Regions from separate parts of the Lelliottia amnigena genome, predicted to be linked through region 1. Evidence: predicted binding sites of a transcription regulator. Region 1 holds the regulator's gene; the other holds the start of a gene.
What was found. The regulator PhoB, encoded in region 1, activates phosphate uptake and scavenging genes when phosphate is short. The targets are predictions, from matches to a motif close to CTGTCATAAAACTGNCNNAT.
Positions count from the first base shown of each region.

Region 2: a site for PhoB is predicted at 2,201-2,220, ahead of nudF (ADP-ribose diphosphatase). Genes of this name have one in related genera too.

Region 1 is NZ_CP077236.1:2,740,190-2,751,700, forward strand. It holds gene rdgC (recombination-associated protein RdgC) at 1-170, opposite strand, end outside; gene mak (fructokinase) at 294-1,199, shown strand; gene sbcC (exonuclease subunit SbcC) at 1,733-4,864, opposite strand; gene sbcD (exonuclease subunit SbcD) at 4,861-6,066, opposite strand; gene phoB (phosphate response regulator transcription factor PhoB) at 6,371-7,060, shown strand; gene phoR (phosphate regulon sensor histidine kinase PhoR) at 7,082-8,377, shown strand; gene brnQ (branched-chain amino acid transporter carrier protein BrnQ) at 8,787-10,106, shown strand; gene proY (proline-specific permease ProY) at 10,185-11,511, shown strand, end outside.
Region 2 is NZ_CP077236.1:1,039,650-1,051,160, forward strand. It holds gene yqiA (esterase YqiA) at 1-224, opposite strand, end outside; gene cpdA (3',5'-cyclic-AMP phosphodiesterase) at 224-1,051, opposite strand; gene I6L74_RS04870 (DUF1249 family protein) at 1,079-1,501, opposite strand; gene nudF (ADP-ribose diphosphatase) at 1,498-2,130, opposite strand; gene tolC (outer membrane channel protein TolC) at 2,333-3,817, shown strand; gene I6L74_RS04885 (DUF1190 family protein) at 3,994-4,659, shown strand; gene I6L74_RS04890 (glutathionylspermidine synthase family protein) at 4,662-5,822, shown strand; gene ygiD (4,5-DOPA-extradiol-dioxygenase) at 5,859-6,647, opposite strand; gene zupT (zinc transporter ZupT) at 6,844-7,617, shown strand; gene ribB (3,4-dihydroxy-2-butanone-4-phosphate synthase) at 7,648-8,301, opposite strand; FMN riboswitch at 8,407-8,557, opposite strand; gene ubiK (ubiquinone biosynthesis accessory factor UbiK) at 8,737-9,033, shown strand; gene hldE (bifunctional D-glycero-beta-D-manno-heptose-7-phosphate kinase/D-glycero-beta-D-manno-heptose 1-phosphate adenylyltransferase HldE) at 9,158-10,588, opposite strand; gene glnE (bifunctional [glutamate--ammonia ligase]-adenylyl-L-tyrosine phosphorylase/[glutamate--ammonia-ligase] adenylyltransferase) at 10,765-11,511, opposite strand, start outside.

The DNA.
Region 1 (11,511 bases):
GTCAGTGCATCGCTTTGTGAACCCATCGGTGCAACCCAACCGGTTTTCGCCATATCCTGGCTACCGCAAGGGGTAAACGTGTACGCGGCTAACTGTTTTTCCATCTCTTCTGCCTGCAGCGAAACCTCGCGGCTGAGACGGTAAACCATCAAATTTTTGAACCACAGCATGATAATTTCCACGGCCTTGTCGTTAAATCAGCGGGCATGATAACGAATTGTGGCATGGCTTGCATTGCTAATCAGGTGGCCTGCTTCTACTCTGTTGATAATCAAAATAATGAGGAGAGTCCTGTGCGTATTGGTATTGATTTGGGCGGCACCAAAACAGAAGTCATTGCGCTTAGCGATCAGGGCGAACAATTGTTCCGACACCGCCTGCCTACGCCGCGTGATGATTATCAGCAAACCATTGAAACGATCGCCTCGCTGGTGGAGATGGCGGAAAAGGCTACGGGACAGACTGGCACTGTGGGGATGGGAATTCCGGGTTCGATTTCGCCTTATACCGGAGTCGTGAAAAACGCGAACTCCACATGGCTTAACGGTCAGCCCTTTGATAAAGATTTGAGCGTGCGCCTGAACAGAGAAGTGCGTCTGGCCAACGATGCCAACTGTCTGGCCGTTTCGGAAGCGATAGACGGTGCAGCGGCGGGCGCGCAAACGGTATTTGCGGTAATTATTGGTACTGGCTGCGGTTCTGGCCTGGCGTTTGGTGGACGCGCGCACATTGGCGGCAACGGGACGGCGGGCGAATGGGGGCACAATCCGCTGCCGTGGATGGACGAAGATGAACTGAAATACCGCGCCGAAGTGCCGTGTTATTGCGGTAAACAAGGCTGTATCGAAACCTTTATTTCCGGAACCGGATTCGCCACCGATTATCGTCGGTTGAGCGGACATGCGTTAAAAGGCAACGAGATTATGCGTCTTGTCGAAGAGCACGATGCCGTTGCCGAGCTGGCGCTCAATCGCTACGAAATGCGTCTGGCGAAATCGCTGGCGCATGTGGTGAACATTCTCGACCCGGACGTGATCGTCCTCGGCGGCGGGATGAGTAATGTTGACCGGATCTACACCACGGTTCCGCACCTGATGAAGCAGTGGGTCTTTGGCGGCGAATGTGAAACCCCGCTCCGCAAAGCGGTGCATGGCGATTCAAGTGGCGTACGCGGCGCAGCGTGGCTGTGGCCGCAGTAATTCTTTTCTCTTTCAGTGGTGGCGAGTGATCCGCACAAGCTCATGATTTGCATAATGTCCGCCCTCTCCATTCAGGGAGAGGGCGGGGTGAGGGGGAGTACGCGGCGCAGCGTGGTTGTGGCCACAGTAATTCTTGATGTTGAAGCACTAAAGATGGCAGCCAGGAATAAAAGACTTAAAGCGACGACTGGTCCGGCTGTAAATCGCTGAGTCGTTGACCAAAGGCCGGGGCGACGCGCAGGGATGCGCGGAGAGGGTGCGACCTGCAGGGATGCAGGATCGCGCCCGACCCGAAGCCGGAGGGAATAAGACGAAGGCACCGCGTAGCGGCGATTTTCTTGCCGGGAGCCCGGGTCGCCAGGGCGGCGGCGATTGAGCCGCCATGGCACGTTCACTGGTTCCGTTTTTATAGAGAAGCGCGTGTCTTGAAGTGAACGGAACCACCTCCTGAGCAACATGTTCCCCCTCATTCTGACCCTCTTCCTCAATGGAGAGGGGAACGGCTGTACCCCTCATCAAGAGGCGAGATGCCCTCACTCCACCGCAAACATCTTATCCAGCTTGCTGTAGCCCAGTCCGTTAATTTTCTTCACTTTGATCTGCACAGGAATGCGCTCTTTCATCGCCTCCACATGACTGATCACGCCGATGGTTTTCCCCGTCGCATTCAGGGCATCGAGCGCATCGAGCGCGGTATCCAGCGTTTCGCTGTCCAGCGTGCCGAATCCCTCGTCGAGGAACAGGGAATCAATGCGCGTTTTGTGGCTCACCAGGTCAGAAAGCGCCAGCGCCAGCGCCAGGCTCACCAGGAAACTCTCACCCCCGGAAAGGGTTCGCGTGTCGCGCACCGCGTCAGCCTGCCACGTATCCACCACTTCCAGCTCCAGCGCGTCGCTCGCTTTGCGTTGCAGAAGATAGCGGCCGTGCAGGCGATTCAGCTGCTGATTCGCCAGCCACACCAGATTGTCGAGCGTCAACCCCTGAGCGAATTTACGGAAGCGATCGCCGGTACTGGACCCGATCAGTGCATTCAGATATCCCCAGTCATCCGCAAGGCGAGCAGCTTCGTCAATCTGCTGGATAAGCGCCTGCTGATGCTGCCGGTTCTCGCCATCCTGTCTGAGCTGCTGGTTGATCTCACCCTGACGGGTGCTGTTTTCACGCAGACGTTGCGCCAGTTGCTGGAGCTCATGCTGCAATGTCGGTGCATCCAACTGCAATCCTTCCGGGCGTTGTTCCAGATGTTGGTTGAGCAATTGATTTGCCTGACGCACCAGCGCCGTCGCTTGTTGAATCTGGTTTTCCAGCGTCTGCTTTAACGTTTCCAGACGCTGCATTGTGTCGGCATCAAGCAACGCACTCAGGAATGCCTCGCCGTCGGCGAACGCGCTTTTTTCCAGCGCGGCGGAAAACTGAGCCTGCGATTGCTGCATGCGCTCGGTTTCCAGGCTTTCCTGCTGCTGCAATGTCGCGAGTTGGCTTTGCAGCGAGACGCATTCATTGTGGATCTCGCGCCAGTTATCAGGAATAACGGATTCCGCGTCTTCGGTGTCCGTCGCGGGCAGCGTATCCAACAGCGGTGTTAGCGCGTTGATACGTTCCTGAAGGGCGGTGAGCTGTTTCTGCTGCGCTTGCCAGTGCGACGATTCGTTTTCGCGATCGGTGAGCCAGAGCGTTTCAGCGCCCTCATCGGGGATCTGCAATGACAGCGCATTCAGCGCGTTTTCCAGCGTCAGGCGTGTTGCCGCAATCTGCTGCTGGAGTTGCCGCTCCTGGTGTTCCTGCTCGTTAAGCTGGCTTTGTAAGGCCAGACGCTGGCTGAGCTGATACAGCTGGCGCTCGTAATGTTCCTGTTCGTTCAGCCACGGGGCAATATCATCCTGGATATTCAACGTCACGTTCAGTGTTGCACACACTTCGCGCCATGCGTGCATGAGCGTTTGCGCCTCCCGGGAGAGCGTCTGCGCCTCTTCGGTGTCGCGCTGGATCTGACTGGCCAGGGCATTGACTTGCCCTAATACCAGCAGGCCTTCTTCTTTCAGCGCGGCGACTTCTTTTTCCATCGCATCACGGCGGCGCTGGTTTTCTGATATCTCTAACGTCTGATACTGCTTCACCGAAGGGTGTTCAGTTGAACCGCAGAGCAAGCAGGGTTTTCCCGCTTCAAGACGCGCTCGATAACCCTCAAGATCTTTAATCTCGGCCTCTCGCTCGCACAAGGCCTTGATATCCAGATAGTGCTGGTTTTTCTCTTTATATTGCTGTCGACGCAGGGCCAACGTCTCGTTAAGTTTTCGCTGCTCCGCCTGCGCCTTTTGCACGCTTTCAGCGTTTTGAGCGATGCGCTTTTGCAGCGGTTGATAACGGGCGTGAAGGGTGGTCAGCTGCTGGCGAGACGCACGCGCCGCCGTTTGCTGATCCATCGCCGCAGCGACATCATCGGCGGTCAGCGTCAGGGCGATCTCTGGTACGTTCGCCAGTTTTTGCCGCAGCTCGGTGATACGTCCGGTCAATGTCGCTATCTGACTTTTGTCGCGATGAAGCTGAGCGAAATGGGCACGCCAGCCTGCGATTTCCTGACCCCACAGACGGAAGCGGTCATGCCCGGCGAGCCACTGTGTCAGCGCAGACAGCTCGGTTTGCAGCTGGTCGCGGGCGCGCAGCGCACCGTTGCGGATGCGCGCACGGAGCGCCGCCCTGGACAGTAAGCGAGTATTCACTTCCTGGGTCTGCTGTTTGGTTTGTGCGAGACGCGTCGTCTGCTCCTGCTGACGTTCCCAGAGTGGGCGCAGCAATGCGGCGGGCTGGGCGTGTAGCAATTTTTCGAGGTCTGGTGCGGCGTCGATGAGCGCCTGTTGCGCCTCCTGTTGCGAGGTAAACGCGCGCAGCTGCTCGCGCTGAAGCTCTTCGTGACGGGTCAACCAGTGAAAATCGCGCTGGTGATTTTGTTGTTGCAGCAGCAGCGTTTTCTCTTCGTCAGTAAGCACCTGCAAACTTTGCTTCAACTGCTGTTGCTGCTCGTCGCTCAGTAAAATCACGCCAGCCGCTTGGGCTTCACGCTTTTCCAGCTCCGTGCGCGCGGCTTTGTGTTGTTCAAAGACTCTCGCGGAAATCTGACCGTAAATTTCGGTTCCGGTCAGTTCCTCCAGCAACTCGGCGCGTTCACCGGGTTTGGCATTGAGGAAGGCGGCAAATTGCCCCTGCGACAACAGCATTGAGCGTGTGAAACGATCGTAATCCAGCCCGGTCAGCGAGGCCGTTTGCTCAATTTTGTCTGTGGCTTTGTCAGACAGGATTTTACCGTCTTCACAGCGGGCCAGCTCTACGCGCGGTGCCTGTAAATTTCCGTCTGGCTGATTACGCGCGCGGCTCTGGCTCCAGAACGCGCGATAAGCGATGCCTTTAACTTCAAATTCTACCTCCGCCAGACATTCAGCGGTGTCGCGCGTCATAAGATCATTTTGTGATTGTGTGACTTTGTTCAGACGCGGCGTCTGGTGATACAGCGCGAGGCAGATGGCGTCGAGCAGGGTGGTTTTTCCGGCGCCGGTCGCGCCAGTTATCGCAAACAGACCGTTGCTGGCGAACGGCTCAGCGGTGAAATCTATCTTCCATTCGCCCTTCAGAGAGTTGATATTTTTCAGACGCAGGCTGAGAATTTTCATGCGTTTTCTTCCTCATCATTGAGCGCATGCAGCGTATGGGTGAACAGCTCGTTGAGTCTTGCGCGCTGCGCGTCGTCAATTTCTTCCTGCGCCAGTCGGCGTTCAAAAACCTCTTCGACTTTCAGCTCGCTGAGCGTTTCGCGCTGCGCACTGAGCAGGATTTTCTCACGCTGTTCGCGGCTGCGACGCACCAGTAATACCTCAACGGGCAGCGTTTCCGTGAGCGCCTGGATTTTGCGCTGCATATCGTGCAGATAGTCATCCGTCGTGATTTCGATATCCAGCCAGACGGGCGGGATTTGCTCCACATTGCGCCACTGCTCAAGCTGCGCGGTGATGGCCGCCAGATCGCCTTTCAGCACCGCCAGCGGCTGCGTCACCGGCACTTCCAGGGTTTCTACCGCGTGCAGTTTTCCGTCGACAAAACTCACCAGATGCACACTTTTAGGTTTGCCCGTTTCGTCAAAGCTGAGCGAAATGGGCGAGCCGCAATAGCGGATATGTTCACTGCCGCCAATCTTCTGTGCCCGATGGATATGCCCGAGCGCGATGTAATCGGCAGGCGGGAAGTTCTGCGCCGGGAACGCATCCAGCGTACCAATATAAATTTCGCGTACCGCGTCGCTTTTACTGGCACCGACGGTGGTTAAATGGCCGGTGGCGATGACGGGTAGCGCCGCCTCACCGCGTAAGGCACAGGCGTCGAGATATTGCTGCTGATAGTAGTCGGTGATGGCCTGCAGCAGGTGCTGTTGCTTTTCGCCGCCGGTCAGTCCGGCCTGGCTTTGCACGATGTCGCGCGGACGCAAAAAGGGGATCGGGCAGATAACGGCGCCCGGCGTGCCGTCGCGTTTTTTGATGATTTGCGGTGCGTGCCCGGCGTTTGCCACTACAGTGGTATTCAGAAAGGCCAGAATATCGCGCGACTCATTCAGTGTTGCCACCGAGTCGTGATTGCCCGCGACGATGACCAGATGGCAGCCCGTTTTCTGTAAATTAACCACGAAGCGATTATAGATTTCGCGCGCATAGCTGGGCGGCGATCCGGTGTCAAAAATATCACCGGCGACAATGATTGCGTCAACCTGGTGCGTCAGCGCCGTTTCCAGCAGCCAGTTCAGGAACGCTTCGTGTTCGGCCGCGCGGCTTTTACTGTAAAAATTTTGACCCAGATGCCAGTCCGAGGTGTGAAGTATGCGCATAACAGATCCGTGGCAAAAAAAGGTGAAAGGGATTATACACTTGATCCTTCAGGCCGCCTCTGTGTTGGCTGCATCGGCCCAATTCTGAGTGTTAAGGGCGTCAGTATGGGGTTCTGAGGTGTGCCGGTGTGAGGTAGCGTGACGGCTTTTGCGGTGATAAATGTCCTGGGAACGGGAAATTACAGCTGTAATAAAACAATAGTTTGCTATTCATAGTGGTAATGTTTTTCATAAATCTGTCATAAATCTGACGCATAATGACGCCGCATTACAAACTTTTAACCTCAATAAGACAGGGTAAAGTATGGCGAGACGTATTCTGGTCGTAGAAGATGAAGCTCCGATTCGTGAAATGGTGTGCTTCGTGCTCGAACAAAACGGTTTTCAGCCGATAGAAGCTGAAGATTATGACAGCGCGGTGAATCAGCTGAACGAACCCTGGCCTGATTTGATTCTGCTTGACTGGATGTTGCCTGGCGGCTCTGGACTGCAATTTATCAAACACATCAAACGTGAAGCGATGACCCGCGAGATCCCGGTTGTGATGCTGACCGCGCGCGGCGAAGAAGAAGATCGCGTGCGCGGGTTGGAAACGGGTGCGGATGACTACATCACCAAGCCGTTTTCACCGAAGGAGCTGGTGGCACGTATTAAAGCGGTGATGCGCCGTATTTCACCGATGGCGGTGGAAGAGGTGATTGAGATGCAGGGGCTGAGCCTGGATCCCACGTCGCATCGCGTGATGACGGGTGAAAACCCGCTCGACATGGGACCGACCGAATTTAAGCTATTGCACTTCTTTATGACGCATCCGGAACGCGTTTACAGTCGTGAGCAGTTGCTGAATAACGTTTGGGGAACCAACGTCTATGTTGAAGACAGAACGGTTGATGTGCATATTCGCCGCTTGCGTAAAGCGCTGGAACACAGCGGCCACGATCGCATGGTGCAAACGGTCCGCGGCACGGGTTATCGTTTTTCGACCCGTTTCTGAACACTGACAGGAGTGTGACGCGTGCTGGAACGTCTGTCATGGAAAAGGCTCGTTTTTGAACTGATCTTATGCTGTCTCCCGGCCTTCATTTTGGGGGCTATTTTTGGTTACCTGCCGTGGTTTTTACTGGCGGCAGTAACCGGCCTGTTGATCTGGCATTTTTGGAATTTACTGCGCCTGTCGTGGTGGCTGTGGGTGGATCGCAGCATGACGCCACCGCCCGGTAGCGGAAGCTGGGAGCCGTTACTTTACGGCCTGCATCAGATGCAGATGCGTAATAAAAAGCGTCGTCGCGAGCTGGGAAGTCTGATAAAGCGCTTTCGTAGCGGCGCAGAGTCGCTGCCGGATGCCGTGATCCTCACTACCGAAGAAGGGACGATTTTCTGGTGTAATGGTCTGGCACAACAGCTCCTTGGACTCCGCTGGCCGGACGATAATGGCCAGAACATACTGAATCTACTACGTTACCCCGAGTTCACGCTGTATCTGAAAAAGCGTGAATTTACTCGCCCGCACAATCTGGTGCTGAATAACGGCCGTCACCTTGAGATTCGCGTTATGCCCTATAGCGACAAGCAGTGGCTGATGGTGGCGCGTGATGTTACCCAAATGCATCAGCTTGAAGGGGCGCGTCGTAATTTCTTTGCCAACGTCAGCCATGAATTGCGCACCCCGTTGACCGTGCTTCAGGGATATCTGGAGATGATGCAGGAGCAAACGCTGGAAGGCGCGCCGCGAGAGAAAGCATTACATACGATGCGCGAGCAAACGCATCGCATGGAAGGGCTGGTGAAGCAGCTTCTGACGCTGTCGAAAATTGAAGCCGCCCCGACGCTGGCACTGAATGAAACCATTGATGTTCCGATGATGCTGCGTGTTGTGGAGCGGGAAGCGCAGACGCTGAGCCATAAAAAACATCAGCTGACGTTTGAGGTTGATAGCGCGCTCAAAATCCTCGGCAGTGAAGAGCAATTGCGCAGTGCGATATCGAATCTGGTCTATAACGCCGTGAATCATACGCCGGAAGGCACACACATTGTGGTGCGCTGGCAGCCTGTGCCGATGGGGGCCGAATTTAGCGTTGAAGACAACGGACCGGGCATTGGGCCGGAGCACATTCCGCGTCTGACTGAGCGTTTCTACCGCGTCGATAAAGCGCGCTCACGACAAACCGGCGGCAGTGGGCTGGGCCTGGCGATTGTGAAGCATGCATTGAATCATCACGACAGTCGCCTTGATATTCAGAGTACGCCGGGCAAAGGTACGCGATTCAGTTTTGTTATCCCGGAACGATTAATTGCCAAAAAAAGTGCCTGACAGCCGGTGTGTCAGCCTTACTTTCCACAGGCCAGCGTTTGCTGGCCTGTTTGCTTTGCAGTCAAGCGAAACGCGGATGAATTTTATACGGCTGATGCTTTTTTGTTCGCATGATTAGCCATGGGTTTTTCTTATACTTAGCGGATTGTGCTGGCCTGTATTTTCATGCTGGCATATTGTTCTGGTTTTAAGATCCCTCCTTGCCTTTAAACGTTATAAGCGTTTAAATTGCGCCCCATATACTGTCAGACCGACTGTATTTGCGCGGTAAACCGAAAAACTATTCTTCGCTGCGCCAGGACGGGAGCATATCCCGCTGAAATTGAGTTAATTTTCCGCCGTATCGTCCCGTTAGGGATGGCGAAAATCTCAACGTTTTCAACACCACATCCACAGGCAGTAAGGTTCTATGACCCATCACTTAAAATCGCGTGACATTATCGCGCTGGGCTTTATGACTTTCGCGCTGTTCGTCGGCGCAGGTAATATCATTTTTCCTCCCATGGTTGGCTTGCAGGCGGGTGAACACGTCTGGATGGCGGCGTTTGGCTTCCTGATTACGGCCGTGGGTTTGCCGGTGCTTACCGTTGTCGCGCTGGCGAAAGTGGGCGGCGGCGTTGATAGCCTCAGCGCACCGATTGGCAAAGTAGCGGGTGTTTTACTGGCGGTCGTGTGCTATCTGGCCATCGGGCCGCTGTTTGCAACACCGCGCACCGCGACCGTCTCTTTTGAAGTCGGTATCGCGCCGTTGACCGGTGACGGTCCGCTGCCGCTGCTGATTTACAGCGTGGTGTACTTCGCGATTGTCATTCTGGTTTCGCTCTATCCGGGTAAATTGCTGGATACCGTCGGCAATTTCCTTGCTCCGCTGAAAATCCTCGCCCTGATTGTGCTGGCGGTTGCCGCTGTGATTTGGCCTGCGGGCCCGATCAGCGATGCAATGGACGCCTATAAGAATGCGGCGTTCTCGAACGGTTTCGTTAACGGCTATCTGACGATGGATACGCTGGGCGCGATGGCGTTCGGTATTGTTATCGTCAACGCGGCACGGTCTCGCGGCGTGACCGAAGCGCGACTGTTGACGCGGTATACCGTCTGGGCTGGCCTGATGGCCGGTGCGGGCCTGGCACTGCTGTATCTGGCGCTGTTCCGCCTGGGTTCTGATAGCGCATCTCTGGTCGATCAGAGTGCGAACGGTGCCGCGATTCTGCATGCTTACGTTCAGCACACCTTTGGTGGTGCGGGCAGCTTCATGCTGGCAGTTCTGATTTTCCTGGCGTGTCTGGTCACGGCCGTTGGCCTCACCTGCGCCTGTGCAGAGTTTTTTGCGCAGTACGTTCCGCTGTCCTATCGCACGCTGGTGTTTATCCTCGGCGGTTTCTCGATGGCGGTATCTAACCTGGGGCTGAGCCACCTGATTCAGGTCTCTATCCCGGTGCTGACCGCGATTTATCCGCCGTGTATCGTGCTGGTGGTGTTGAGCTTCACCCGTCCGTGGTGGAACAATTCCTCCCGAATTATTGCGCCTGCCATGTTTATCAGCTTTATTTTTGGTATCCTTGACGGGATTAAAGCGTCGGCTATTGGCGGTATACTTCCGGCCTGGACTCAGCGTTTACCGCTGTCAGAGCAGGGGCTGGCATGGTTGATGCCTTCCGTTGTGGCACTGATTCTGGCAATTATCTGGGATCGAGCAGCAGGGCGGCAGGTCACTTCCAGCGCGCATTAATCAATCACAAATTGTTTAACCACGGGGCTTATGGCCCCGTGGTTTTTTGTTTTTTTCGTGTTGAATGGCAAGATTTAAATGGAAAGCACTAACAAACTAAAACGTGGATTGAGCACCCGCCATATTCGCTTTATGGCGCTGGGCTCTGCGATCGGAACGGGTCTTTTTTATGGCTCGGCAGATGCCATCAAAATGGCCGGCCCGAGCGTCCTGCTGGCCTATATCATCGGCGGCGTGGCGGCGTATATCATTATGCGCGCGCTGGGCGAAATGTCGGTCCACAATCCCTCTGCCAGCTCTTTTTCTCGCTACGCGCAGGAAAACTTAGGCCCGCTGGCGGGCTATATCACCGGCTGGACCTACTGTTTTGAGATCCTGATTGTGGCGATTGCCGACGTGACGGCCTTTGGCATTTATATGGGCGTCTGGTTCCCGCTGGTGCCGCACTGGATTTGGGTGCTGAGCGTGGTGCTGATCATCTGTGGCGTTAACCTGATGAGCGTGAAGGTGTTTGGTGAGCTGGAGTTTTGGTTCTCCTTCTTCAAAGTCGCGACGATTATCATCATGATTGCAGCCGGTTTTGGGATCATTATCTGGGGTATTGGTAACGGCGGACAGCCGACCGGGATCCATAATCTGTGGACCAACGGCGGCTTCTTTAGCAACGGCTGGCTCGGGATGGTGATGTCGCTGCAAATGGTGATGTTTGCCTATGGCGGTATCGAGATTATTGGGATTACCGCTGGTGAAGCGAAAGACCCGGAGAAATCCATTCCGCGCGCGATTAACTCCGTGCCGATGCGCATTCTGGTGTTCTACGTGGGAACGCTGTTTGTGATTATGTCCATTTATCCGTGGAATCAGGTGGGCACCAACGGCAGTCCGTTTGTTCTCACCTTCCAGCATTTAGGCATTGCGTTCGCGGCCAGTATTTTGAACTTTGTGGTGCTGACGGCTTCCTTTTCGGCCATCAACAGCGATGTATTTGGCGTGGGACGTATGCTCCACGGCATGGTGGAGCAGGGGAACGCGCCAAAAGTGTTCGCCAAAACCTCGCGCCGCGGAACGCCGTGGGTCACCGTGCTGGTGATGACCGTTGCGCTGCTGCTCTCGGTTTATCTGAACTATATCATGCCGGAAAATGTCTTCCTGGTGATTGCGTCACTGGCGACCTTTGCGACGGTGTGGGTGTGGATCATGATTTTGCTGTCGCAGATTGCGTTCCGCCGCCGTCTGCCGCCTGAAGAGGTGAAAGCGCTGAAATTCAAAGTGCCGGGCGGCGTGCCGACGACGGTGGTTGGCCTGATCTTCCTGGTCTTTATTATCGGCCTGATTGGTTACCATCCGGATACGCGTATTTCGCTGTATGTCGGCTTTGCCTGGATCGCGCTGTTGCTGATCGGTT
Region 2 (11,511 bases), 1.7 Mb from region 1:
GCGTAATAACCGCCCAGCGAAGAGCCCACGACGCCGAACGATTCACCGCCATGTTCCATCACGATGGACTCCAGCATCTCTGCGGCATCAGCCGGATACGGCGGGAGTTGCGGAACGATGATCTCAATGTGCGGATGATGCGCGCCGAGCCACTGACCAAATTGCGTCGCCTTCGCGGAACGCGGGGAGCTGTTGAACCCGTGTAAATAAAGGAGCGTAGACATCAGTATCCTTCTGACGCGGTATCTGGGCGGAACGTCGCACTTTGCAGACGGCAAACTTCCGTCGTCAGCGAGCCATCGGCATGCAGTTCCAGCCAGCGCCAGCCTGGCGCTATCGTGTCTAACGTAAAGTTGGCGCAGTGCGGTTTGAACTGGACACACGTCGACGGCGTCGCCAGTAAACGGCGGCCATTCCAGTCGAGATCCTGTTCCTGATGAATATGACCACACAACAGATTGTTGACATGGGGATATTTGGACAATACGCGATCCAGCGCCGCTGAATTGCGCAGGCTATGTTGATCGAGCCAGCTGCATCCCGCAGGCAAAGGATGATGATGCAGTAACAGCAGGGTATGACGCTCAGGAGCGGCAGCGAGTTTTTGCTCCAGCCACTCCAGCTGAAAATCACTCAACTCACCGTGCGGGACACCGAACACCTGCGTATCCAACAGCAAAATTTGCCAGTGTTCACCCACAAACACGCGCTTGGCGGGTGAAATGCCCGCATCGTGCAGCGTACTGTACATCGCTGGCTGAAAATCATGATTGCCGGGTAACCAGACGCAGGGCACGCTAAAGCTCGCGATCCCTGTCGCAAAATGCTGATAGGCCGCAGCGCTTTGATCTTGTGCCAAATCGCCCGTAGCCGCTATCAAATCGCAGTGGCGATTCTCGGCGTGAATGGCATCCAGTACCGCCTGATAACTCTCCCAGGTGTTTACACCTAACAGCGTTTCATGCTTTTCGGCAAACAGGTGGGTATCAGTGATTTGTAATATCCTGACTGGCGCCCCACCAGCAACAGTCAGGTTTAACAGGCTTTCCAAATGGTGTCCTTAGGTAGGTTTATGACGCTAACAAACCGGAATCGCCATTGCTCCATGTGCAAAACAATATCTTAGCCAGTCGGCTAAAAACTGGTTAATTTGATGCTTTTCGTCGCGTTGATGCAACTTTTTATTAGGATAATCATACCGCGCTTTAAAGCGGAAGATCTGCTGACTTGAACACACTTCGGCCACCATCGCATCATGATAAAGCCGTACCGTCATCGACGGCAGGCTCCAGTAGCTGATCGCGGGAGCCGTTTGCTTGATTTCTACCAGGGTCGTGTAACGAGTCGATTCAATAATCGTTAATCGATACTGCGCGTTGCTCACCTGATAGCTTACCATTTCGCCGGGCGCGTCATCACGCGGCAACAGGCGGCGTAATTGCGCGAAATTGGTTTCGCACAAACGCATCATTTCTGGGAAGTCAGGTGTATAACGCTTCATTTTTTCCACTCGTTTCGTAAGTCTTGATAATGCAGCTGGAGCCATTGCAAAGCGATGACAGAGGCCGCGTTGTCGATTTTCCCCTCTTTTACCCACTGGTAAGCCTGTTCCCGACTCACCACATGAACACGAATATCTTCGTTTTCATCTGCCAGACCGTGAATACCTTCCGCGATCGTGGCGTCCACTTCCCCCACCAGAATAGAAGAGCGCTCGGTGGTTCCGCCAGGGCTTGCCAGATAGCTCAGAACGGGTTTCGTCCGGCCCACTTTCAGCCCGGCTTCTTCCTCGGCCTCACGGCGGGCGACATCCTCCGGCGTTTCACCTTCTTCGATCATACCTGCGACCATTTCCAGCAGCCATGGGGTTTCGCTGGTATCCAGCGCCGCAATCCGTATCTGTTCAATCAATACCACTTCATCGCGCACTGGGTCAAAGGGTAGCAAGACTGCGGCATGCCCGCGCTCAAAAATTTCACGTCGAACTTCTCCGCTCATTTCACCGTTAAACAAGCGATGCCTAAAACGGTAAAGTTCCAGTGAAAAAAATCCGCTATATAACTTTTCCCGTGCAATAATTTCTACATCGTTTTTGGTGAACGTCACTGGCAATTCATCTGGTTTTTGCATAACGGTTTCCTGGTCATAATCATGATGAAATTATGAATTTCAAGGCTGTTTGGCTGCCGTTTCAAAGGCTATATGATAGATTGATGCAAATTACAGCCGGATGGCACGTAACGCCAACCTTTTGGTGTGGATGATTCTGTTAGAATCGGCAAATATTTTTAACGAGATCAGCGCTAATACTGCTTCACAACAAGGAATGCAAATGAAGAAATTGCTCCCCATCCTTATCGGCCTGAGCCTGACGGGCTTCAGCGCGATGAGCCAGGCAGAAAACCTGTTACAGGTTTATCAGCAAGCACGTCTGAGCAACCCTGAGCTGCGTAAGTCGGCTGCCGATCGTGATGCTGCGTTCGAAAAAATTAACGAAGCACGCAGCCCGTTGCTGCCGCAGTTGGGCTTAGGTGCAGATTATACCTACGGCAATGGCTTCCGTGATAGCAACGGTGTTAACTCCAACACCACCGGCGCATCTCTGCAATTAACGCAAACCTTGTTTGATATGTCCAAGTGGCGTGCGCTGAGTCTTCAAGAGAAAAGCGCGGGCATTCAGGACGTCACCTACCAGACGGATCAGCAATCACTGATCCTGAACACCGCGACGGCGTACTTCAACGTGTTGAGCGCGATCGATTCGCTCTCCTACACCGAAGCGCAGAAACAAGCAGTTTATCGTCAGCTGGATCAAACCACGCAGCGTTTTAACGTAGGCCTGGTCGCAATCACTGACGTGCAGAACGCCCGCTCCCAATACGACACCGTACTGGCGAACGAAGTGACCGCGCGTAATAACCTTGATAACGCGCTGGAATCTCTGCGTCAGGTGACGGGCAATTACTATCCTGAACTGGCTTCGTTGAACGTCGACAACTTCAAAACGGATAAACCGCAGGCCGTTAACGCCCTGCTGAAAGAAGCAGAAAACCGCAACCTGGCGCTGTTACAGGCACGTCTGAGCCAGGATCTGGCACGCGAACAAATCCGTCAGGCCCAGGATGGTCACCTGCCAACCCTGAGTCTTACGGCGTCCAGTGCCGTCACGGACACCTCTTATAGCGGTTCTAAAACGGGCGGCGCCAATGCTTCGCAGTTTGACGACAGCAATGTGGGCCAAAATAAAGTGGGCCTGAGCTTCTCCATGCCGCTGTATCAGGGCGGTATGGTTAACTCTCAGGTAAAACAAGCTCAGTACAACTTCGTTGGCGCAAGCGAACAGCTGGAAAGCGCGCACCGCAACGTGGTGCAGACCGTGCGCTCTTCGTTCAACAACGTGAATGCCTCTATCAGCAGCATCAACGCCTACAAACAGGCGGTAGTGTCGGCGCAGAGTTCATTGGACGCATCAGAAGCCGGTTATTCGGTCGGTACGCGTACCATTGTTGACGTGCTGGATGCGACCACCACGCTGTTTAACGCCAAACAACAGCTCTCCAACGCACGTTACAACTACCTGATTAACCAGCTGAATATTAAATCAGCTCTGGGTACGCTGAACGAGCAGGATCTGCAGATGCTGAACAGTACGCTGGGCAAGCCAATTCCGACAACGCCTGAAAACGTGGCGCCGGAAAACCCACAGCAGGACGCCAGCGCTGATGGCTATAACGCCAACGGTGCCGCCCCTGTTGCACAGCCCGCAGCGGCTCGCACGACCACCAAAAACTCAGCCGGTAACCCGTTCCGTAACTGATGTTAAAACCCGGTCTATGGCTCCATAGGCCGGGTTAGCTCTGCTCCAGTCGACATATAAACGTAAGCCAACGTAAAGATCCCCCTGACGCTCCCTCTGCGCTTCATTTTCAACCACTCATCCTCTATCCTAAGCCTTATTTCCTATGTAATACCACTGGGTCCTGGAAGACAAAAATGAAACGGACAAAAACGATTAATCACGCCTCGTTCCGCAAAAACTGGAACGCACGCCATCTCACTCCGGTCGCTCTGGCGATCACCGCCGTATTTTTGCTGGCGGGATGTGAGCAAGCCGACGAAACGGTATCGATGTATCAGAATGCCGATGACTGCTCAAGCGCCACCGGCAAAAGCGCAGAATGTACCACTGCATACAACAATGCGCTGAAAGAAGCCGAACGCACTGCGCCGAAATATGCGACGCGTGAAGACTGTATCGCCGAATTCGGTGAAGGTCAGTGTCAGCAAGCGCCTGCACAGGCAGGCATGGCGCCAGAAAACCAGGCGCAAGCACAATCCAGCGGCAGCTTCTGGATGCCGCTGATGGCGGGCTACATGATGGGCCGTATGATGGGCGGCGGCGCGGGCTTCCAGCAGCAGCCTCTGTTCAGCTCTAAAAATCCAAATAGCCCGGCTTACGGTAAATACACCGACGCCAGCGGCAAAGGCTACGGTGCTGCACAGCCAGGCCGCACTGCGACCGTTCCAAAAACCGCCATGGCACCAAAACCGGCAACCACCAGCACCGTGACGCGTGGCGGGTTTGGCGACTCCGTTGCAAAACAGTCCACCATGCAGCGTAGCGCGACGGGTTCTTCCACGCGCTCAATGGGCGGCTGATAATGGAACGAGTCAGTATTGTTGAGCGCCCGGACTGGCGCGAAAAAGCGACCGAATACGGCTTTAATTTCCACACCATGTACGGCGAACCGTACTGGTGTGAGGATGCTTACTACAAATTGACGCTCGCTCAGGTTGAGAAACTCGAAGACGTCACCGCCGAACTGCATCAGATGTGCCTCAAGGTTGTGGAAAAAGTGATTGCCAGCGATGAGCTGATGACCAAATTCCGCATCCCTAAGCATACCTGGGGCTTTGTGCGTCATGCCTGGCAGACCAATCAGCCTTCTCTCTATTCCCGCCTCGACCTGGCGTGGGATGGCGTGGGCGATCCTAAAATGCTGGAAAATAACGCAGATACCCCGACCTCACTGTATGAAGCGGCGTTCTTTCAGTACATCTGGCTTGAAGATCAGATCGCCGCGGGCAACCTGCCGGAAGGCAGCGATCAGTTCAACAGTTTGCAGGAAAAGCTGATCGAACGCTTCGCCGAGCTGCGCGAGCAGCACGGGTTCAATCTGCTGCATCTTGCGTGCTGTCGTGACACGGTTGAAGATCGTGGAACAGTGCAGTATTTGCAGGATTGCGCGGCAGAAGCGGAAGTCGCCACTGAATTTTTGTACATCGAAGATATCGGTTTAGGCGAGCGCGGACAGTTCACGGATACGCAAGATCAGGTGATTAGCAACCTGTTCAAACTCTATCCGTGGGAATTCATGCTGCGCGAAGTGTTTTCCACCAAACTGGAAGACGCAGGCGTACGCTGGCTGGAGCCTGCCTGGAAAAGCATTATCTCCAATAAAGCGCTGCTGCCGATGCTGTGGGAGATGTTCCCCAATCACCCCAATCTGCTGCAAGCGTACTTCGCTGAAGACGATCATCCGCCGATGGACAAATACGTCATCAAGCCGATCTTCTCACGCGAAGGGGCCAACGTTTCGATTATCGAAAACGGCAAAACCCTGGAAGCTGCCGAAGGGCCGTATGGCGAAGAAGGCATGATCGTTCAGGAGTTTTACCCGCTGCCGAAATTTGGTGACAGCTACGTCCTGATTGGAAGCTGGCTCATCAACGATCAGCCAGCCGGGATTGGCATCCGTGAAGATCGCGCGCTGATCACACAGGATCTGTCGCGCTTCTATCCGCACATTTTTGTCGAGTAATATCTGATTCTCTCTCCCCTGTGGGAGAGAGAATCATTACCCCACCTGCACTGACAACATACTGAGACTGCCCATCTCAATGCCGTCCACCGGTATGCTCACTGGCTCCTGACCATCCCACGCCCCCAGAACATACAGCAGCGGTAAAAAGTGTTCCGCCGTCGGGTTAGACAGTGAACCGCCTTCATGATCTAGGTAATTCACCAGCGGATGCTCTTCCACCGGGCCCTGCCAGGTTAAATTCGCTTTGACAAAATCATTGAACGATGTGGCCCATGGATACGGGGTATTTTCACCGTGCCAGCGCGCCGTGCGCAGGTTATGAACCACGTTACCACTGGCGACCAGCATGATGCCTTCATCGCGCAGCTTCGCCAGTTTGCGCCCCATCTCTAAATGCCACGCTGCCGGTTTGGTGCTGTCGATACTCAACTGCACCATCGGGATATCAGCATCCGGATACATTTTGATCAGCACGCCCCACGAACCATGGTCAAAGCCCCAGGCTTCTTTATCCAACGTGACCGGTACGGGAGCCAGAAGATCCACCAGCTGCTGCGCAAGCTCAGGCGATCCTGGCGCGGGATAATGCGTGTCATACAGCGCCTGAGGGAAACCGCCAAAATCATGAATGGTTTTAGGCGCTTCCATTGCCGTCACGCCAGTGCCTCGCGTAAACCAGTGTGCAGACACCACCACGATCGCTTTTGGACGCGGCAACGTCTCACCCAGATCACGCCAGGCACGCGTATAAACGTTATCTTCCAGGACGTTCATCGGGCTACCGTGGCCCAAAAACAGTGCTGGCATACGAGAAGAAGTCATGGTGATATCCTTACATAAGGTGTCGATTTAATAACGCTACATTACGCGCTATCGTCTGAAGATGAACTCAGATAAGCATGATGATGATCTTCAGAAATTTTGAATGTAAGGAGTCTGTAAAGCAGAGAATGCCCTCTCGCTTTGCTGCGGATTCATTATTAGCATGGGTAAGACGCATTTTCATAAGGAGACGTGAATGTCAGTACCGCTGATTCTGACCCTACTTGCGGGGGGCGCGACCTTTATTGGTGCGATTCTTGGCGTGATCGGTCAGAAACCGTCTAACCGCGTGCTGGCGTTTTCTCTGGGTTTCGCGGCGGGGATTATGCTGTTGATTTCCCTGATGGAAATGTTGCCTGCGGCGCTTCGGACCGACGGCATGTCGCCCGTCATGGATTACGGCATGTTTGTCGTGGGGCTGCTGGGTTATTTTGCTCTCGACAAAATGGTCCCGCACGCGCATCCACAAGATTTGATGCAGAAAAATGCTAAGCCCGTTCGCGGTAATATCAAACGTACCGCCATTTTACTGACGCTGGGCATCAGCCTGCATAACTTCCCGGAAGGGGTTGCGACTTACGTGACGGCCAGCAATAACCTCGAACTGGGCTTTGGTATCGCGCTGGCCGTTGCTTTACACAATATTCCTGAAGGACTGGCGGTTGCGGGGCCGGTTTATGCCGCGACAGGCTCAAAACGTACGGCGATTCTGTGGGCTGGAATTTCGGGTCTGGCAGAAATTTTAGGCGGCGTGCTGGCCTGGCTGATTCTGGGCAGCATGATCTCGCCGGTAGTGATGGCTGCGATTATGGCAGCTGTGGCAGGAATTATGGTCGCATTATCGGTGGATGAACTGATGCCGCTGGCAAAAGAGATCGATCCTAACAACAACCCGAGCTACGGCGTGCTGTGCGGAATGTCGGTGATGGGATTAAGTCTGGTGCTGTTGCAAACGGCAGGATTCGGATAAAAAAACGCCGGGCAAACCCGGCGTTTTTCTTTAGCTGGCTTTACGCTCGTGCGCCTGGCGATACTCCACCAGATCTTCGATCGTCACCACCGGCATATTGTGCAGACGAGCAAAAGTGACACACTCCGGCGCGCGCGCCATCGTACCGTCATCATTGGTCAGTTCACACAAAACGCCTGCGGGCTTAAAGCCGGCCAGCGTCACCAGATCGATAGTCGCTTCAGTGTGACCACCGCGCGTCAACACGCCACCCGCCTGCGCGCGCAGCGGGAACACGTGGCCCGGGCGATGCAGGTCAGACGGTTTCGCGCCATCCGCAATAGCGGCGCGAACGGTCGTCAGACGGTCAGCAGCAGAAACACCGGTTGTCACGCCGTGCGCAGCTTCAATCGTCACGGTAAAACCGGTGCCAAAAGCGCTGGTGTTGTTCTCAACCATCATTGGCAGGTCGAGTTGTTTGCGGCGTTCTTCGTTGATACACAGGCACACAATGCCGCTGCCGTGACGGATGGTCAGCGCCATCTGCTCAACGGTCATATTTTCTGCGGCGAAGATCATGTCACCTTCGTTTTCACGATGTTCATCGTCGAGCACCATCACACCGCGGCCTTCGCGCAGTGCATCAAGTGCGTGTTCAACACGTTCAATAGAAGTACCAAAAGAGGAAAGTAGCGTCTGATTCATGGTAAAAAAACCTCATTAACTTTATGGTTACCAGAATCAGGGCAGTCTTAGGAGCGCCGTATAAGCGGCAAAAAGATAACGTGAGCGGGCCATGCCCGACTTGATCGTTACTCTCTCCCATCCGGACTTTAACCGTCGGCTCCGGAATTACACCGGATCTGCTGACCTTTACGTTTTCACCTAAAGCGCTCGCGGGCTTTCAGCGCAAGGCTGATTTACCGCCGGTGGGGAATTTCGCCCCGCCCTGAGAATAAGCGAGATAACTATAACGCTATTGATTAACCCGGGCAATGCATAAGCTTCAAACAATTCTGGTTTATATAATTCCTTCAGCACCCTGCGCTGAGTTATCTGCGACCTGAATGATTTTGTGTATCTGAGAAGAAATTACACGCTACAATGGTCGCTAACACCTTCTGATCAAGGGAAACGACAATGATTGACCCGAAAAAAATTGAACAAATTGCCCGTCAGGTTCATGAGTCCATGCCAAAAGGCATTCGTGAGTTTGGTGATGACGTCGAAAAGAAAATTCGCCAGGTGTTGCAGTCACAGCTGACGCGTCTTGATCTGGTGAGCCGCGAAGAGTTTGATGTGCAAACTCAAGTCCTGTTACGCACCCGCGAAAAAATCGCGCTGCTGGAACAGCGTCTGACCGAGCTTGAAAATCGCGGTACGACAGCTGAAGTGAAACCGGCTCCGGCGATCCCACCGGTAGACGAAGCGGAATAATCTGCGCACGTCTTGGGGATGTGCGGCCTTATGCCCTCACCCCGCTCTCTCCCACTGAGAGAGGGAGAAAGAAAAACGAACGGGCCGCGCGGCCCGTTTTTATTATCCTGAATGCATGCCCGACTTACTGGCTGTCTTTCTGGATCTTCTTAATGATGTTAGTGGTTGAACACCCATCTTCAAAATTCAGCACCATCACTTCGCCGCCGTTTGCCCAAACCTCTTCGCTGCCCGCGATTTGCTCCGGCTTATAATCTCCACCCTTCACCAGCAGATCGGGCAGAATTCCGGCAATCAGGCGCTGCGGGGTGTCTTCTTCAAATGAGACCACCCAGTCTACGGCTTCCAGCGCGCCGAGGACGATCATGCGCTGCTCCAGCGGATTCACCGGACGCGTTTCACCTTTGAGACGTTTTGTGGATGCATCGCTATTCACCGCCACAATCAGACGATCGCCAAGCTTGCGCGCGTTCGCCAGGTAGGAAACATGGCCCGCGTGCAGAATGTCGAATACGCCGTTGGTCATGACGACTTTCTCGCCGCGCTTACGCGCCGCCGCGACGGCCACTTTCAGCTCGTCTTCACTCATCACGCCAAAGCCGGTATCAGCCCGACCGCGCACCGCGTTTTCCAGCTCAATCGGAGAAACGGTTGATGTACCGAGTTTACCCACGACCACACCGGCGGCCGCGTTAGCGAAATAGCACGCCTCTTCCAGAGAGTTGCCCGCCGCCAGCGTTGCCGCCAGGACGCCAATCACCGTATCGCCTGCACCGGTCACATCATAAACTTCCTGCGCCTGCGTTGGCATATGCAGCGGCGGTTTACCCGGCTGTAACAGCGTCATGCCTTGTTCGGAACGGGTGACCAACAGCGCGGAGAAGTCGAAATCAGCGATGATTTTCATCCCGCGCTCAACGATCTCTTCTTCGTTTTTGCACTTGCCGGCAACCGCTTCAAATTCGGACAAGTTTGGCGTCAGGAGCGTCGCGCCGCGATAGCGCTCAAATTCCGTGCCTTTTGGGTCGATTAAGACCGGAACGCCCGCTTTTCGCGCCAGCTGGATCATCTGCTGCACGCTGGCCAACGCGCCCTTAGCGTAGTCAGACAGTACCAGCGCGCCAATGCTGCCCAATGCCTGCGCAATGCGCTCGTGCATCGGCTCAGGATCGACGCCTTCAAAACCTTCTTCAAAGTCGAGGCGGATCAGCTGCTGGTTACGCGAAAGCACGCGCAGCTTAGTGATTGTCGGATGCGTTGGCACAGAAACGAAATCACACTTCACGTTAACGTCGGCCAGCGTTTTGCTAAGCGCACGCGCCGCGTCGTCAATGCCCGTCAAGCCAACCAGACGCGAATGCGCGCCCAGAGAGGCAATATTCATCGCCACGTTTGCCGCGCCGCCAGGACGCTCCTCAATGGTGTCCACTTTGACAACCGGGACCGGTGCCTCAGGGGAAATGCGGCTGGTCGGCCCGTACCAGTAGCGGTCCAGCATCACATCACCGACAACCATAACTCCAGCACGTTCGAACTCTGGCAGTGTTACTTTCATTCCTGACTCCAGAAAGATTCACAATTTGCGCGCGATAATATCACAATTATCCTCTAAATCATTCGAGCGACAGGCAGGCGGCAACGCTGCGAATCCCCAGGAGCTCACTCCAGTAAATGACTGGCGTAAGCGAGGAATGCCAACGCATCTGTCGCTCGAAGGATGACGGGGAAACGTTAAGCACGGTCCACCAGCCACTTCTGCCAGCTTGCAGACACCTGAGCGCGCTCAGCGGTAAAACAGTCCAGCGCCACATGGCCCGGTTGTTCCTGTAACGCCAGATGATGCAGTTCGTCACGAAGCGTGGTGTACGCGTGGGTGAGCGCCTGCGCTTCCTGCTCATCCATAATGTCGTTTTGCGCCAGCAGCTCCAGAATGCGCACATTATCAGACCAGCGCGTCAGCTTCGGTTTGGCGTGCGCGTGGCGGAGCACCAGATATTGCGTAATAAACTCGATATCCGTAATTCCCCCTTCATCGGCTTTGATATCAAAGCGATCGCGATGTTTATTGCCGAGATGCGCACGCATTTTCTCGCGCATTTCGCGCACTTCTGTTTGTAGCGTTTCGCCTTCACGCGTCGCGATCAGTACATCGCGGCGAATGGCGTCAAACTGTGTTTTAAGCTGCGGATCGCCGTATACCACGCGCGCACGCACCAGCGCCTGATGCTCCCAGGTCCATGCCTCGTGTTGCTGATATTCCGCAAAAGATTCGGTAGAGGTAACCAGCATCCCCGCCGCACCGGACGGGCGCAGACGCGCGTCGACTTCGTACAAAATCCCGGACGACGTGCGAGTGCTGAACAGATGCATCACGCGCTGGGCAAGACGCAAATAGAACTGGCGTCCGTCGATTTCGCGCTCGCCATCGGTCATAACGTCAACCGGGCAATCGTGCAGGAAGATCAAATCCAGATCGGA